One region of the Pseudomonas sp. RA_35y_Pfl2_P32 genome, then DNA from elsewhere that is predicted to be linked to it. Evidence: predicted binding sites of a transcription regulator. Region 1 holds the regulator's gene; the other holds the start of a gene.
What was found. The regulator sigma-54, encoded in region 1, starts transcription at its own class of promoters, with help from an activator protein. The targets are predictions, from matches to a motif close to ANTGGCATNNANNTTGCTNT.

Region 1 (7,313 bases):
TCGAAGAGGTCATGACCCTTCACGGCAAGACCGCCCGGGCCGAGATGCTCGCGGCACAAGCCCTGAAGATCATGGAAGACAACAAGATCAATGCCCTGGTGGTGGTCGACAACGACGACCGTCCGGTAGGCGCCCTGAACATGCACGACCTGTTGCGCGCAGGGGTGATGTAATGGCTGACGACCTGCTCGAACGCGCCAGGCCTGTCCAACTGGCGGTCTTCGATGTCGACGGCGTACTCACTGACGGTCGCCTGTATTTCCTGGAAGATGGCAGCGAATTCAAGAGTTTCAGCACCCTCGACGGTCAAGGCATGAAAATGTTGCTGGCCAGTGGTGTGACAATAGCCATTATCAGTGGTCGAACCAGCCCGGTGGTCGAGCGTCGCGCCAAAAGCCTGGGGGTTGCCCACCTGTATCAAGGCCGCGAGGACAAACTTGTGGTGCTCGACGAGCTTCTCGCGCAACTGGGCCTAAGCTATGAACAGGTCGCCTATCTGGGTGATGACCTGCCTGACCTGCCGGTGATTCGACGGGTCGGCCTGGGCATGGCCGTTGCCAATGCTGCGGGTTTTGTCCGCGAACACGCCCACGGCATCACCGAGGCCCGTGGCGGCGAAGGTGCTGCTCGAGAATTCTGTGAATTGATATTACGCGCCCAAGGCAACCTGCAAGACGCCAACGCCGCGTACCTGTGAGTCATTTATGCTGAGTAAAAAGTTTCGCAACATCGTGTTTTTCGCAGCCATCGCCGCGCTGCTTGCGGCTGTGGGCTACTGGAATATCAGCCCCGAGCGCTTTCTCGACAAACCGGTAGCGGCAGTCAACGACAGCGAGATCGACTACTACGCCATCAACGCCCACAGCGTGCAGTTCCTGCCAGATGGCAAGTTGCAGTACGACATGACGTCCGACAAGGTCGAGCACATCAAGGCCAGCGAAGTGACCCTGCTGACCAAACCGGACCTGCAGATGTATCGCGGCACCGAATTCCCCTGGCACGTGCAGAGCGAACGTGGCGAGGTCAATCCTGACGGCACCGAGGTCGAACTGATCGACTCGGTACGCATTGCCCGTACGGATGCCAAGAATCGCCCGATGGTCATCACCACCACGCGCATGACGGTATTCCCCAAGCAGCAATATGCGCAGACCCAGCAAGCCGTTAGAATCGACGGCGCTGGCGGTGTATCGACTGGTACCGGAATGAAGGCGTATTTGAAAGAAAGCAGGATACACCTGCTATCGAACGTAAGAGGACAGTATGAGGCTCGTTAAAACCCTCCCTATTTTGCTCAGTCTGGGCGCAGCACTGGGAAGCGCGAGCGCCTGGGCCCTGCCGACCGATAGAGATCAACCTATCCGCATCCAGGCCGACGACGCCCAACTGGACGACAAGAACGGTATCGCCACCTACAAGGGCGACGTGATCATCACCCAGGGCTCGATGAAGGTCACCGGCAACACCGTGACCATCACCCGCACAGCGGCTGGCGATATCGACGTCGTAACCTCGGTCGGCAACCTGGCCTACTTCGAGCAGATGCAAACCGTGGGCGACACCAAGCCTGTGCAGGGCTACGGGGTGACCATTCAGTACCACGCCTCGCAAGACCGCGTCGTGCTGATCGATCGGGCCAAAGTCATCGACAAGGACAACAACATTACCCTGGGCGAGAAAATCGTCTACGACACCAACAAAAAGCTCGCCAGCGCCGGTCGCGCCACGGGCAGCAAGGTCACTGAGCAACGTCCGCGGATCGACATGGTCATCCAGCCGAAAAAGAAAACTGACGAGCAAAAGGCCCAGTAATGGCAACTCTGAAAGCCCAGCACCTGGCCAAGAGCTACAAGAGCCGTCAGGTCGTGCGTGACGTCAGCCTGTCCATCGACAGCGGCCAGATCGTCGGCCTGCTTGGCCCCAACGGTGCCGGCAAGACCACCTGCTTCTACATGATCGTCGGCCTGGTGCAGGCCGACCAGGGTCGCGTACTGATCGACGACCTGGACGTCAGCCACCAGCCCATGCACGGTCGCGCGCGGGCAGGTATCGGCTATCTTCCACAAGAAGCGTCGATCTTCCGCAAACTGTCGGTTGCCGACAACATCATGGCCATCCTCGAAACCCGCAAGGAACTCGACAAGGCTGGTCGGCGCCAGGAACTCGAAAGCCTGCTGCAGGAGTTCCACATCAACCATATCCGCGACAACCTGGGCATGAGCCTTTCCGGTGGCGAACGACGCCGCGTGGAAATTGCCCGCGCCCTGGCTACCGCGCCGAAATTCATCCTGCTCGACGAACCTTTCGCTGGCGTGGACCCGATTTCGGTCGGCGACATCAAGCAGATCATCCATCACCTCAAGGCCAAGGGCATTGGCGTGCTGATCACGGACCACAACGTGCGTGAAACCCTGGACATCTGCGAGACCGCCTATATCGTGAACGATGGTCAACTGATCGCTGAAGGTGACGCTGAAACCATCCTGGCCAACGAACTGGTCAAGGAAGTGTACCTGGGCCACGAGTTCCGCCTATAAGCTGCGAGGCGTCTAGCCTGCTGGCAGAGCGCATTGTCAATGAAAGCCTTAATATTTTTATTGTCATGACGCTCTAGGCAAACACTTCAGTTTCAGGCATATAATTTGCTTAAGTTTGGCGCCCCGGCGCCCTGTAGTGGATGGCGCACGTGCGCCGGCGAATAAGGTGTTAAGCCCCAGCCATGAAACCATCGCTAGTCTTGAGAATGGGCCAGCAGCTGACGATGACACCGCAGCTGCAACAGGCCATCCGCCTGCTCCAATTGTCGACCCTGGACCTGCAACAGGAAATCCAGGAAGCCTTGGAGTCAAATCCAATGCTCGAACGCCAGGAAGAAGGCGACGACTTCGATAACGCCGACCCCATGGCGGACAACATCGAGCACAAACCCAACACCGACGTCCAGGAACCCTCCTACCAGGAAACCGCCCCCACGGTGGATAACCTCGAGGAAGGTGAATGGAACGAGCGCATTCCCAACGAACTACCGGTCGATACGGCCTGGGAAGACGTCTACCAGACCAGCGCCAGCAGTCTGCCCAGCAACGATGACGACGAGTGGGACTTCACCACCCGCACCTCCGCCGGCGAAAGCCTGCAGAGCCACCTGCTCTGGCAATTGAACCTGGCCCCGATGTCCGATACCGATCGCCTGATCGGCGTGACCCTGATCGACTGCATCAACAACCAGGGCTACCTGGACGAAACCCTCGAGGAGATCCTCGAGGCATTCGACCCGGAACTGGACATCGAGCTGGACGAAATCGAAGCCGTCCTGCACCGCATCCAGCAATTCGAGCCCGCCGGCATCGGCGCCCGCAACCTGGGCGAGTGCCTGTTGCTGCAATTGCGCCAACTGCCCGCCAAGACGCCTTGGCTGGCCGAGGCCAAGCGCCTGGTCAGCGATTACATCGACCTGCTCGGCAGCCGCGACTATAGCCAGTTGATGCGGCGCATGAAGCTCAAGGAAGACGAACTGCGCCAGGTGATCGAACTGGTCCAGAGCCTCAACCCGCGCCCCGGCTCGCAGATCGAGTCCAGCGAAGCCGAATACGTGGTGCCCGACGTGATCGTGCGCAAGGACAACGAGCGCTGGCTGGTGGAGCTGAACCAGGAGTCGGTACCGCGCTTGCGAGTCAACCCGCAGTACGCCGGTTTCGTCCGTCGCGCCGACACCAGCGCCGATAACACCTTCATGCGCAATCAACTGCAGGAGGCGCGCTGGTTCATCAAGAGCCTGCAAAGCCGCAATGAAACCCTGATGAAAGTCGCCACCCAGATCGTCGAGCACCAGCGCGGCTTTCTCGAATATGGCGACGAGGCGATGAAGCCGTTGGTCCTGCATGACATCGCCGAAGCGGTGGGCATGCACGAGTCGACGATTTCCCGGGTCACCACACAAAAGTTCATGCATACCCCGCGCGGTATCTATGAGCTGAAGTACTTTTTCTCCAGCCACGTCAGCACCTCTGAAGGCGGTGAATGCTCGTCCACGGCGATCCGCGCGATCATCAAAAAACTGGTTGCCGCGGAAAATCAGAAAAAGCCGTTGAGTGACAGCAAGATCGCTGGTTTACTGGAGGCACAAGGTATTCAGGTAGCCCGTCGTACCGTCGCCAAGTACCGTGAATCCCTCGGGATCGCGCCGTCGAGCGAACGCAAGCGATTGATGTAACGGGCCACGCCACCGCGTTCCAGGGTGTTTTCGAATTTTTCGCAGACACCCTAGTGGCAGGCAACTCGCCTGCCGCCTTATGCACTGGCAACGAAGGAGAAGCTGTATGCAAGTCAACATCAGTGGACACCAACTGGAAGTTACCGAACCTCTGCGCACCTACATCGGCGAAAAACTCGACCGGTTGGAGAGGCATTTCGACAAGATCACCAACGTGCAAGTCACGATGAACGTCGAGAAGCTGTTGCAGAAAATCGAAGCCACGCTGCATATCCCCGGCGGAGAAGTGGTCGCCAATGCCGAGCATACGGACATGTATGCCGCCATTGACCTGCTGACCGACAAGCTGGACCGTCAACTTAAAAAGCATAAGGAAAAGACCCAGAGCCTCCTCCAGGGCGCGACCGGTCGTTAACACCCCCATCCCATGATCCGACTTGAAAGCATCCTGACCCCCGGCCGTTCTTTGGTGAACGTGCCGGGCGGCAGTAAAAAACGCGCCCTCGAACAAATTGCCAACCTGATCGCCCGGGAAGTCCCGGATCTGGAGATGCAAGATGTCTTCGAGAGCCTGATCGCCCGTGAAAAACTCGGCTCGACCGGTTTTGGCAACGGCATCGCCATTCCTCACTGCCGTCTCAAAGGCTGCGAGTCGCCCATCAGCGCCTTGATGCACCTGGACGCACCTATTGATTTCGACGCCATCGACGGCGCCCCAGTCGACCTGCTGTTTGTTCTGCTGGTCCCACAGGCCGCCACCGATGCCCACCTGGAGCTGCTGCGCCAGATCGCCAGCATGCTGGATCGCAAGGAAGTACGCGACCGCCTGCGCAGCGCCAACAGCAGTGAAGCCCTGTACCAGGTCGTCCTGGACGAGCAAAACGGTCACTAATCATGCGCTTGATCATCGTCAGCGGCCGCTCCGGCTCCGGTAAAAGCACGGCCCTCAATGTACTGGAGGACAACGGCTACTACTGCATCGACAACCTGCCCGCCGGGCTGCTGCCGGAGTTGGCCGAACGCGCCCTGATTCACAACGAGCTGGTCCAGCCGTTGGTGGCCGTGTCGATCGATGCGCGCAACCTGCCGAGCCATTTGTCACGCTTCCCTGAATTGCTCGAAGAAGTGCGCAGCCGCCACATCCAATGTGATGTGCTGTTCCTCGATGCCGATGAAGAAACCCTGCTCAAGCGCTTCTCGGAAACCCGTCGACGCCACCCGCTGAGTAGCTCGCAGCGCTCGCTGGCCGAAGCCATCAAGGACGAGGCCAGCCTGCTGGAGCCGATTGCCGACCTGGCCGACCTCAAGCTCAACACCACCGATCTGAACCTCTACCAGTTGCGTGACACCATCAAGTTGCGCCTGCTCAATCAACCGGAGCCGGGTACGGCATTCCTGGTCGAGTCGTTCGGCTTCAAGCGCGGCATGCCCGTGGATGCCGACCTGGTATTCGATGTGCGCTGCCTGCCCAATCCTTACTGGAAGCCAGAGCTGCGCGCCCAATCCGGTCTGGACCAGCCGGTTGCCGAGTACCTGGCCGCTCAGCCGGATGTCGAAGAAATGTTTGATGACATCTCCAGCTACCTGCTCAAATGGCTGCCGCGCTTTGCCGCCAGTAACCGGGCCTACGTCACCATTGCCATAGGCTGCACAGGCGGGCATCACCGCTCCGTCTACCTGACTGAACGCCTGGGCCAGGTCCTGCAAAAATCCCTGAAGAACGTCCAGGTTCGCCACCGCGACCTTAGCTAAAGGATTCACACCGCGATGCCTGCTCTGGAAATTGAAATCATCAACAAACTGGGCCTGCACGCCCGCGCTTCAGCCAAGTTCGTCGGCGTAGCAGGTCAGTACCCTTGCCAGATCCGTGCAGGACGCACCCCGGAGTCGATGGTCGACGGCAAGAGCATCATGGCCATGATGATGCTGGCCGCAGGTAAAGGCACCCGCATCCACCTGAGCACCGAAGGCGAGCAGGGACAGGAAGCGCTGGACGCACTGGCGGCACTGATCAACAACTACTTCGACGAAGGCGAATAAGCGTGTAGCCGCTACCTATCCACAACGCCACAACGCCTGCCCCCCCCCTACCCCAACGCCGTATCCATCACCATCATCAGGCAAAACCCGATCAGCAAGCCCAGACTGGCGAGTTTCTCGTGGCCATTGCGGCGCGATTCGGGGATCACCTCATGAGTCACCACCAGCAGCATTGCCCCTGCGGCCAGGGCCAGGCCCAACGGCAGGACGACCTCCGCCAGGCTCACCAGCCAGGCACACAGCAGCGCAAACACAGGCTCGACCAGCCCTGATGCGGCGCCGATCAGGAAGGCCTTGAGCCGCGACATCCCGGCCCCGGCCAGCACCAACGCGATTACCAGCCCTTCCGGCACATCCTGCAAGGCAATGCCCATGGCCAGGCTGTCTGCGTCCGCCATGCCACCACCGGCCGAGACTCCCACCGCCATGCCTTCAGGAATGTTGTGGGCAATGATGGCGAACACGAACAACCAGATGCGGGGCGGGATGACCGGGCGCTCCTGGGTGCCCACCAGCATCTCGGGAGTAGCACCGGACATCTGCCGATCCACCACAAACAGCCCGAACGCCCCCAGCATGATGCCGCAGCAGATCAGGCCGCCGGCGGCCCAGGGTGACAGCCCCAGGCTTTCAGCGGCGGCGATTCCCGGCACGATCAGCGAAAAGGCCGTCGCCGCCAGCATCACCCCGGCGCCAAATCCCAGCAAGGTATCACTGAGCGCCACCGGCATCCGCCTGATCACCAGCACCGGCACCGCGCCCAGGGCCGTGCCCAGCGCGCAGATTGCCCCGCCCTGCAGGGCACGCATCAACTTGGGTTCGAGGTCAAGCCACGCCAGGCCATGGACGACCAGCAAGGCAGTCCCTGCCAGCAACAGGAGCGAGCCCAGCGCATAACGAAACATTCGCCCACTGCTGCTGATCGTCAGTGTTTCAGTGCCCATAAGTGGCCTTAGATCTTTATATAGGGAGGGCTCAAGCCAGCGCAGCCTGGTAACGCTGCGCCACTTCCGGCCAATGGATCACGTTGTAAAACGCATTGATGTATTCCGGGCGACGG
Region 2 (7,313 bases), on a different contig from region 1:
GCTTGATGTCGCGGTGCAGGATCTGCCGTCGATGCAGCATGCCCACCGCACGCAACAGGCGCTCGGCCAGTGCCTGCCATTGCGCCAGCGGCAGCGGACCGGACTGGGCGAAGGTCTGGGCAAGGGTCTGCCCCGGGTATTCGCGCATCAGGTAGTACAGGTGCTGACGCTGGGTTGCCGGATGGACCTCGGGAAAACTGCGCCCGGCGACGCGTTTGAGAAACCACTCCTCTGACAGCAGGGCCTGGGCAGCCTGGCTGTCGTCGTTCAACGGCGCCGGCAAGGTTTTCAGCAGCCAGGGTTGCTGCTGGCTGTCGTGGACGCGATAGATCAGCGACTGCTGGCTCTGCCCCAGCAGTTTCTCGACCTGCCAGCCTTCGAAGCGCTGGCCGGGTTTGAGGAGGGGCGGCAAGGGCCATTGTTGCAGGTGGATCAGCGCATCGCCGATGCTCGCCTCGCCAAGGGCGTCGACCCGCACCAGCAGCGCGCTGGCGTTGTCCTGGCTGCCGGCCAGGTGCGCGGCATTGACCAGGGTCTGGGCCGCGCTGTGCAGGTCCGGCTGATCGCGCAGAATCCCGGCAATCGTGGTGTCGCCCAACGTTGCCCAGACCCCGTCGCTGAGCAGCACGAAGCACTCGCCGGCACGCAACTCGCCGTCGAGAAAATCCAGCACCAGGTGTTGATCCAGGCCCAGGGCGCGCTTGAGCACATGCTGCATGCCCGGTTGCTCCCAGACGTGGTCCTCGCTGATGCGTTGCAATTGTTCGGCGTGCCAGCGATACACCCGGCAATCGCCGACGTGGGCCAGGGTGAAACGTTGTCCGCGCAGCACCAGCGCACTCACGGTGGTGAGCAGCGGCAGGCCGCCACCGTTGGCCTGCAACCAGCGGTTCTGCGCCAGCAGCAGGCGGTCCAGGGACTGCGCCACGCCCCAGGTCTGCGGTGTGGCGTAGTAGTCCAGGGCCAGCGCCTGCAAGGTGGTGCGCGCTGCCAGCCCGCCATCGGCGCATTGGCTGACGCCATCGGCGATGGCGAACAGAAATCCCTTGCTCACGGCCAGCTCTGCAGCGGGCGTGACCAGGCGCAGGGCGTCCTGGTTTTCCTCGCGCGGGCCGATGGCGCTGGCTTCGGCAAAGCTCAATTGCAGGCTCATCGACGCCTCAGACCCGCGCAGCGGTCACGGCAGCCGAGCCCCAGGTGGTTCTCCAGCGCCGCTTGACCCCGTGCAGGCCGAACCACGCCAGGACGCCGAGGCTGGCGAACAGCCACAAGGCCAGTTGATAACTGCCGGTGCTCTGTTTGATCGCGCCCATGCCGGCGGCGAGGGCAAACCCGCCGATCCCGCCCGCCATGCCGATCAACCCAGTCATTACGCCGATTTCCCGGCGAAAACGCTGGGGCACCAACTGGAACACCGCGCCATTGCCGGCGCCAAGGCCCAGCATGGTGCAGACGAACAGCGCCAGTGCCGCATAGGAGTTGGGCAGGTTGAAGCCGACGGCGGCAATGCACACGACCGCGACGCCGTACATCAGCAGCAGGGTGCGAATCCCGCCGAAGCGATCGGCCAGGGCGCCGCCCAGTGGGCGCATCAGGCTGCCGCCAAACACGCAGGCGGCGGTGTAGTAGCCGGCCGTCACCGGGCTCAGGCCGTACTGGTCGTTGAAGTAGCCGGGCAGGGCGCTGGCCAGGCCGATGAAGCCGCCAAAGGTCACGCAGTAGAAGAACATGAACCACCAGCTGTCGCGATCACCCAGGGCCTTGAAGTAATCGCTCATGGATTTGGCCTTGGGCCGTTGCGGCGCGTTTTTCGCCAGCCAGGCGAAGACGATCAGGGTCAGGATCAGCGGGATCAGGGCGAAGCCGAACACGTTGCTCCAGCCAAACGCGGCTGCCAGCACCGGCGCGATCAGCGCCGCGAGCACGGTGCCCGAGTTGCCCGCACCGGCGATGCCCATGGCCTTGCCCTGGTGCTGCGGCGGGTACCACTGCGAGGCCAGGGGCAGGGCGACGGCAAACGAGGCCCCGGCCATGCCCAGGAACACCCCCAGCAGCAGGGCTTGCTCGTAGCTGTGGATGCCCAGCTTCCAGGCGCCGAACAGCGCGCAGATGACGATGACCTGGCCAATCAGGCCGGCGGTCTTGGGCGACAGGCGGTCAGCGAGCAGGCCCATGACAAAACGCAGCAAGGCCCCGGCGAGGATCGGCGTGGCTACCATCAACCCGCGCTGTTGGGTGGTCAGGTGCAGGTCGGCGGCAATTTGCACGGCCAGTGGTCCCAGCAGGTACCAGACCATGAAGCTCAGGTCGAAATACAGGAATGCCGAGAACAGGGTCGGGGTATGGCCGGATTTCCAGAAGCTTGAATTCATCGCGCACCTCAGCGGTTAAGAGTCTCGAAGGGAGTCGTGAGCTTGGCGGTGGCGCGCCGCGACGGCCGCACCACCGGCCCCGGGCTGTGGGGCCAAAACGAAAAAACGCCGCAACCCGCTGCGCTTGCGCGAAAGGGGTGTGCGACGTCGTTGTCGTGGGTGGGGCAACCGCCGTTGGTTACCTGTGTGGATTACTTAGCGATATCTGTGCCAACAAGAGCAACCGCGAGGGTCGCCAACGATGCCGCGCAAAACGTGATTCAACGCAGCGTTCACTCCAGCAACTCACTCATGGCAATGATCTGCTCGGCCACCTGGATCAGCTTCTGTTGACGGCTCATGGCCTGGCGGCGCATCAGGGTGTAGGCCTGTTCTTCGTTGCAGGCCTTCATTTTCATCAGCAGGCCCTTGGCCAATTCGATGCGCTTGCGCTCGGCCAGTTGCTGGTCCCGGGCAAACAGTTGGGCGCGCAGGGCCTGGTCGCTTTCAAAGCGCGCCATGGCCACATCGAGGATTGGCTGCAGGCGGGCGGCATGGATGCCTTCGACGATGTAGGCGCTGACGCCAGACTTGATCGCCTGGCGCATCACGCCCGGGTCGTGTTCGTCGGTGAACATCACGATCGGCCGTGGCTGGTCGCGGCTCACCAGCACCACTTGTTCCAGCACATCGCGGCTGGGTGACTCGGTATCGATCAGGATCACGTCCGGGCGCACCGTTTCGACGCGCGCGGGCAGGTCGATGGTCAGGCCCGATTCGTCGATCACCTCAAACCCGGCTTCGGTCAGGGCGGTCTTCAGGCGTCCGACTTTTTTTGCGGTGTCATTGATCAGCAGGATTCGCAACATGCTCATGCTCTCCTGTCAGGGTTGGGCGCGCAGGGCGGGGGTGTCGGTCATGGCGTGCAGGGTGAAACTGCGGGCATAGGCCGCCGGGTCCGCACCGTCCCAGATCTTGCCGTCGATCAATTGGCTGCGGCGCATCTCATGGCTGTCCGCGGTTATGCCCAAGGCCCCGGCCGCGTCGCGGTACAGGCCCAGTTGCTGGACCTGGCGGGCCACGCCCAGGTAATCCGGGTCGTCGCGCAGCAAGCCCCAGCGGCGGAACTGGGTCATGAACCACATGCCGTCGCTCAAGTAGGGCATGTTCACCTCGCCATGGCCGTGAAAACGCAGCGCATGTGGGTCCTGCCAGCGGTTGCCGAGACCGTCGGCGTAGTCGCCGAGCAAGCGTGGCTCGATGTTGTCCACGGGGGTATCGAGGTAGTCGGCGGCGCTGAGCAACTGTGCGGTGCTGCGGCGGTTTTCCGGGCTTTGCTCGATGAACCGGCTGGCTTCCAGGATCGCCATCACCAGCGCTCGGGCGGTATTGGGGTATTGCTCGATGAAGGCGCGGGTGCAGGCGAGGACTTTTTCCGGGTGGTCGGGCCAGATGGCCTGGCTCGTCGCCAGGGTAAAGCCGAGGTTCTGCTGCACCGCGCTGGCGCTCCAGGGTTCGCCCGCGCAAAACCCGTCAATGCGCCCGGCCTGCAAGTGCGCGACCATTTGCGGCGGTGGCACCACCACGCTGGTGACATCGCGCAGCGGATGAATGCCCTGGCTGGCCAGCCAGTAGTACAACCACATGGCGTGGGTGCCGGTGGGGAAGGTCTGGGCGAAGGTGAGTTTTGGGCGACTTTGGTGCACGTGCCGATCCAGTGCCTCAGGACTGGTCACGCCCAGGCTTTGCAGACCGTGGGAAAGGTTGATGCTCTGCCCGTTGTGGTTCAGGCCCATGAGCACGGCCATGTCGGTGGCGGCCACGCCGCCAATGCCCAGGTGCACCGCGTACACCAGGCCATAAAGGCTATGGGCGGCATCCAGTTCGCCGCTGACCAACTTGTCCCGCAGGTTGGCCCAGGACGTTTGGCGCTTGAGGTTCAGGGTCAGGCCGTAGGGCTGGGCAAAGCCCTGGGTGGCGGCGACCACCACCGAGGCGCAATCGCTCAGGGCCATGAAGCCCAGGTTGATTGAGGTCTTTTCCGGCGCATCGCTGCCATTGACCCAGGCCAGTGGGCCGACTGATGGTTCGTTCATCGAGAGTGCACCTTGCAAAAAAAAGCGTCGCCCCGGACCGCTGTGCAAGCAAAGTCGGATGACGACGCCATGGTCTTTCGACTCATCCCGGCGCTGGCATGAGTACGGATAGGGTTCACGGTGCAAGGCATATGCCATTGCCGAGGGATTTGTACATGTGCCTCGCCTGCGACCCCGATGCCCGGCTATAATCGCCGCCTTATTTCGCCGCCGACTCGAGTCAAGCCCACCCATGTATACCCTGGCCCGCCAACTGCTGTTCAAACTCTCCCCGGAAACCTCCCACGATCTGTCCCTGGACTTGATTGGTGCGGGCGGGCGCCTGGGCCTGAACGGGTTGCTGTGCAAGGCGCCGGCCCACGTGCCGGTGACTGTCATGGGCCTGGACTTCCCCAACCCGGTCGGCCTGGCGGCAGGCCTGGACAAGAACGGCGCGGCCATCGACGGTTTTGCCCAGCTCGGTTTTGGTTTCGTCGAAATCGGCACCATCACCCCGCGCCCACAACCGGGCAATCCCAAGCCACGGATTTTTCGCTTGCCGCAAGCCGAGGCGATCATCAACCGCATGGGGTTCAACAACCTCGGCGTCGATCACTTGCTGGCCCGCGTTGCCGCGGCCAAGTACAAGGGCGTGCTGGGGATCAACATCGGCAAGAACTTCGATACGCCGGTCGAGCGCGCAGTCGACGACTACCTGATCTGCCTGGACAAGGTCTACGCCCACGCCAGCTATGTCACGGTCAATGTCAGTTCGCCGAACACCCCGGGCCTGCGCAGCCTGCAGTTCGGTGATTCGCTCAAGCAACTGCTGGCCGACCTGGCCACGCGCCGCGCCGAACTGGTCCTGCGCCATGGCAAGCATGTGCCCCTGGCGATCAAGATCGCCCCGGACATGACGGACGAAGAGACCGTCCAGGTGGCGCAGGCGCTGATTGAAACCGGCATGGACGCGGTCATCGCCACCAACACCACCCTGAGCCGGGTGGGCGTCGAAGGCATGGAGCACGGTGACGAGATGGGCGGCTTGTCGGGCGCCCCGGTGCGTGAGAAGAGCACCCATACGGTCAAGGTGCTGGCGGCGGAACTGGCGGGGCGCTTGCCGATCATCGCGGCGGGCGGGATTACCGAAGGACGGCACGCTGCTGAGAAAATCGCCGCGGGTGCCAGCCTGGTGCAGATCTATTCGGGCTTCATCTACAAGGGCCCGGCGCTGATCCGTGAATCGGTCGACGCCATCGCCGCCCTGCGCTAATACAGACAGCCATAAAAAAGGGCCCCTCAAGGGGGCCCCTGGGCCGAAGCCCGCCGTCCGGAGAGGACGTGCATGGTTAAGTCGTTACGTAATCAAGTTGTCGTGTCGGAATGTGTGCCCCGTTTAGCCGACGGCGTGAAGTTCGTTGAGTCTGTGGATTCCCGCAGTGCCGGTCATACCGTCCCAGTTGTCGCCGCGTCCTTCTCGCCAGCCGTTAATCCAGGCTTGGCGTACCGACGGTAGAGTAAATGGGCAAAGCTCACGGGATTTGCCACCAACGCCATATTGATATCCGCGCAAAAATGCTCTTTCCAACGGATCACGCTTAAGTCTTCTCATAGGGTGTTGCCCTCACTTGTTGACTGTATGTGTCGCGTCGACCTCTATCGAGGTCAGGCAGAAAACGCTCTGCCAATGGCGGCTCGCTGCCGGCGTGGCGAGCCAAGGTGTTGACGTCGTTGCGGCGTCAACCTGAGTTGAGTTCTAACCAATGCGTCACATCGAGGGAATGATCGTTTTGTCATAAGGACGTAACGATAAAGATGTTAAGGCCATAAGAAACAACACGGGTTTTGCCGGGTGGTTGGCCAAACCCCGCTATGATCAGGCTCTCAAAGAATGATGAGGCGAATGCTTCCCGTGTCATGTCCAACCGATGCACTCGGTTACTATTCGACGAAGGGTCGAGTTATGACATTTTATTGCATCGAATCTTTTATCTGCCCGGGCATCTAAGCTCATTCCAGCCGGTTGGCTGGAACAGCCGCCAGGGTGGGACGGCACACCTTCGTGCCACGCGAGCGCTCTTTTAGAAAAGCGCTTGATTGAAAACCGAGCGGTCAATGCGTTGCCCGTTCACTTATCGCTAAAGGCCCTGGAACTCCCATGTCGGATCGTTACGAACTCTTCCTCACTTGCCCAAAAGGCCTTGAAGGCCTGCTCATCGAGGAAGCCGTCGGGCTTGGCCTTGAGGAAGCGCGCGAGCACACCTCGGCTGTGCGCGGCATGGCTACCATGGAAACCGCTTATCGCCTGTGCCTGTGGTCGCGCCTGGCAAACCGCGTGCTGTTTGTCCTCAAGCGCTTCCCGATGAAGGACGCCGAAGACCTCTACCACGGCGTGCTGGATGTCGAGTGGCAAGACCACATGCTGGCGGACGGCACCCTGGCGGTGGAGTTCAGCGGCCACGGTTCGGGCATCGACAACACCCACTTCGGCGCCCTGAAGGTCAAGGATGCCATTGTCGACAAACTGCGCACGCCGTCGGGCGAACGTCCATCGATCGACAAGCTCAACCCGGACCTGCGCATTCACCTGCGCCTGGACCGTGGCGAAGCGATCCTCTCCCTGGACCTGTCCGGGCACAGCCTGCACCAGCGCGGCTATCGCCTGCAGCAAGGTGCCGCTCCGCTGAAGGAAAACCTTGCGGCGGCGATCCTGATTCGTGCCGGCTGGCCACGCATCGCGGCCCAGGGCGGCGCCCTGGCTGACCCGATGTGTGGTGTCGGGACCTTCCTGGTGGAAGCGGCGATGATTGCCGCCGACATGGCCCCCAACCTGCGTCGTGAGCAATGGGGCTTCACCGCCTGGCTCGGCCACGTGCCGGCGCTGTGG

Region 2: a site for sigma-54 is predicted at 4,567-4,586, ahead of AACY45_RS06850 (CmpA/NrtA family ABC transporter substrate-binding protein). Genes of this name have one in related genera too.

The regions. Positions count from the first base shown of each region.
Region 1 is NZ_CAXAQF010000010.1:163,793-171,105, forward strand. It holds gene AACY45_RS12345 (KpsF/GutQ family sugar-phosphate isomerase) at 1-173, shown strand, start outside; gene AACY45_RS12350 (KdsC family phosphatase) at 173-697, shown strand; gene lptC (LPS export ABC transporter periplasmic protein LptC) at 705-1,277, shown strand; gene lptA (lipopolysaccharide transport periplasmic protein LptA) at 1,264-1,812, shown strand; gene lptB (LPS export ABC transporter ATP-binding protein) at 1,812-2,537, shown strand; gene AACY45_RS12370 (RNA polymerase factor sigma-54) at 2,720-4,213, shown strand; gene hpf (ribosome hibernation-promoting factor, HPF/YfiA family) at 4,320-4,628, shown strand; gene ptsN (PTS IIA-like nitrogen regulatory protein PtsN) at 4,641-5,105, shown strand; gene rapZ (RNase adapter RapZ) at 5,108-5,965, shown strand; gene AACY45_RS12390 (HPr family phosphocarrier protein) at 5,981-6,253, shown strand; gene AACY45_RS12395 (ZIP family metal transporter) at 6,301-7,197, opposite strand; gene AACY45_RS12400 (superoxide dismutase) at 7,229-7,313, opposite strand, start outside.
Region 2 is NZ_CAXAQF010000005.1:152,021-159,333, reverse strand. It holds gene AACY45_RS06865 (bifunctional protein-serine/threonine kinase/phosphatase) at 1-1,153, opposite strand, end outside; gene AACY45_RS06860 (nitrate/nitrite transporter) at 1,161-2,372, opposite strand; gene AACY45_RS06855 (ANTAR domain-containing response regulator) at 2,645-3,220, opposite strand; gene AACY45_RS06850 (CmpA/NrtA family ABC transporter substrate-binding protein) at 3,236-4,447, opposite strand; gene AACY45_RS06845 (quinone-dependent dihydroorotate dehydrogenase) at 4,680-5,699, shown strand; gene rmf (ribosome modulation factor) at 5,823-6,038, opposite strand; gene rlmKL (bifunctional 23S rRNA (guanine(2069)-N(7))-methyltransferase RlmK/23S rRNA (guanine(2445)-N(2))-methyltransferase RlmL) at 6,585-7,313, shown strand, end outside.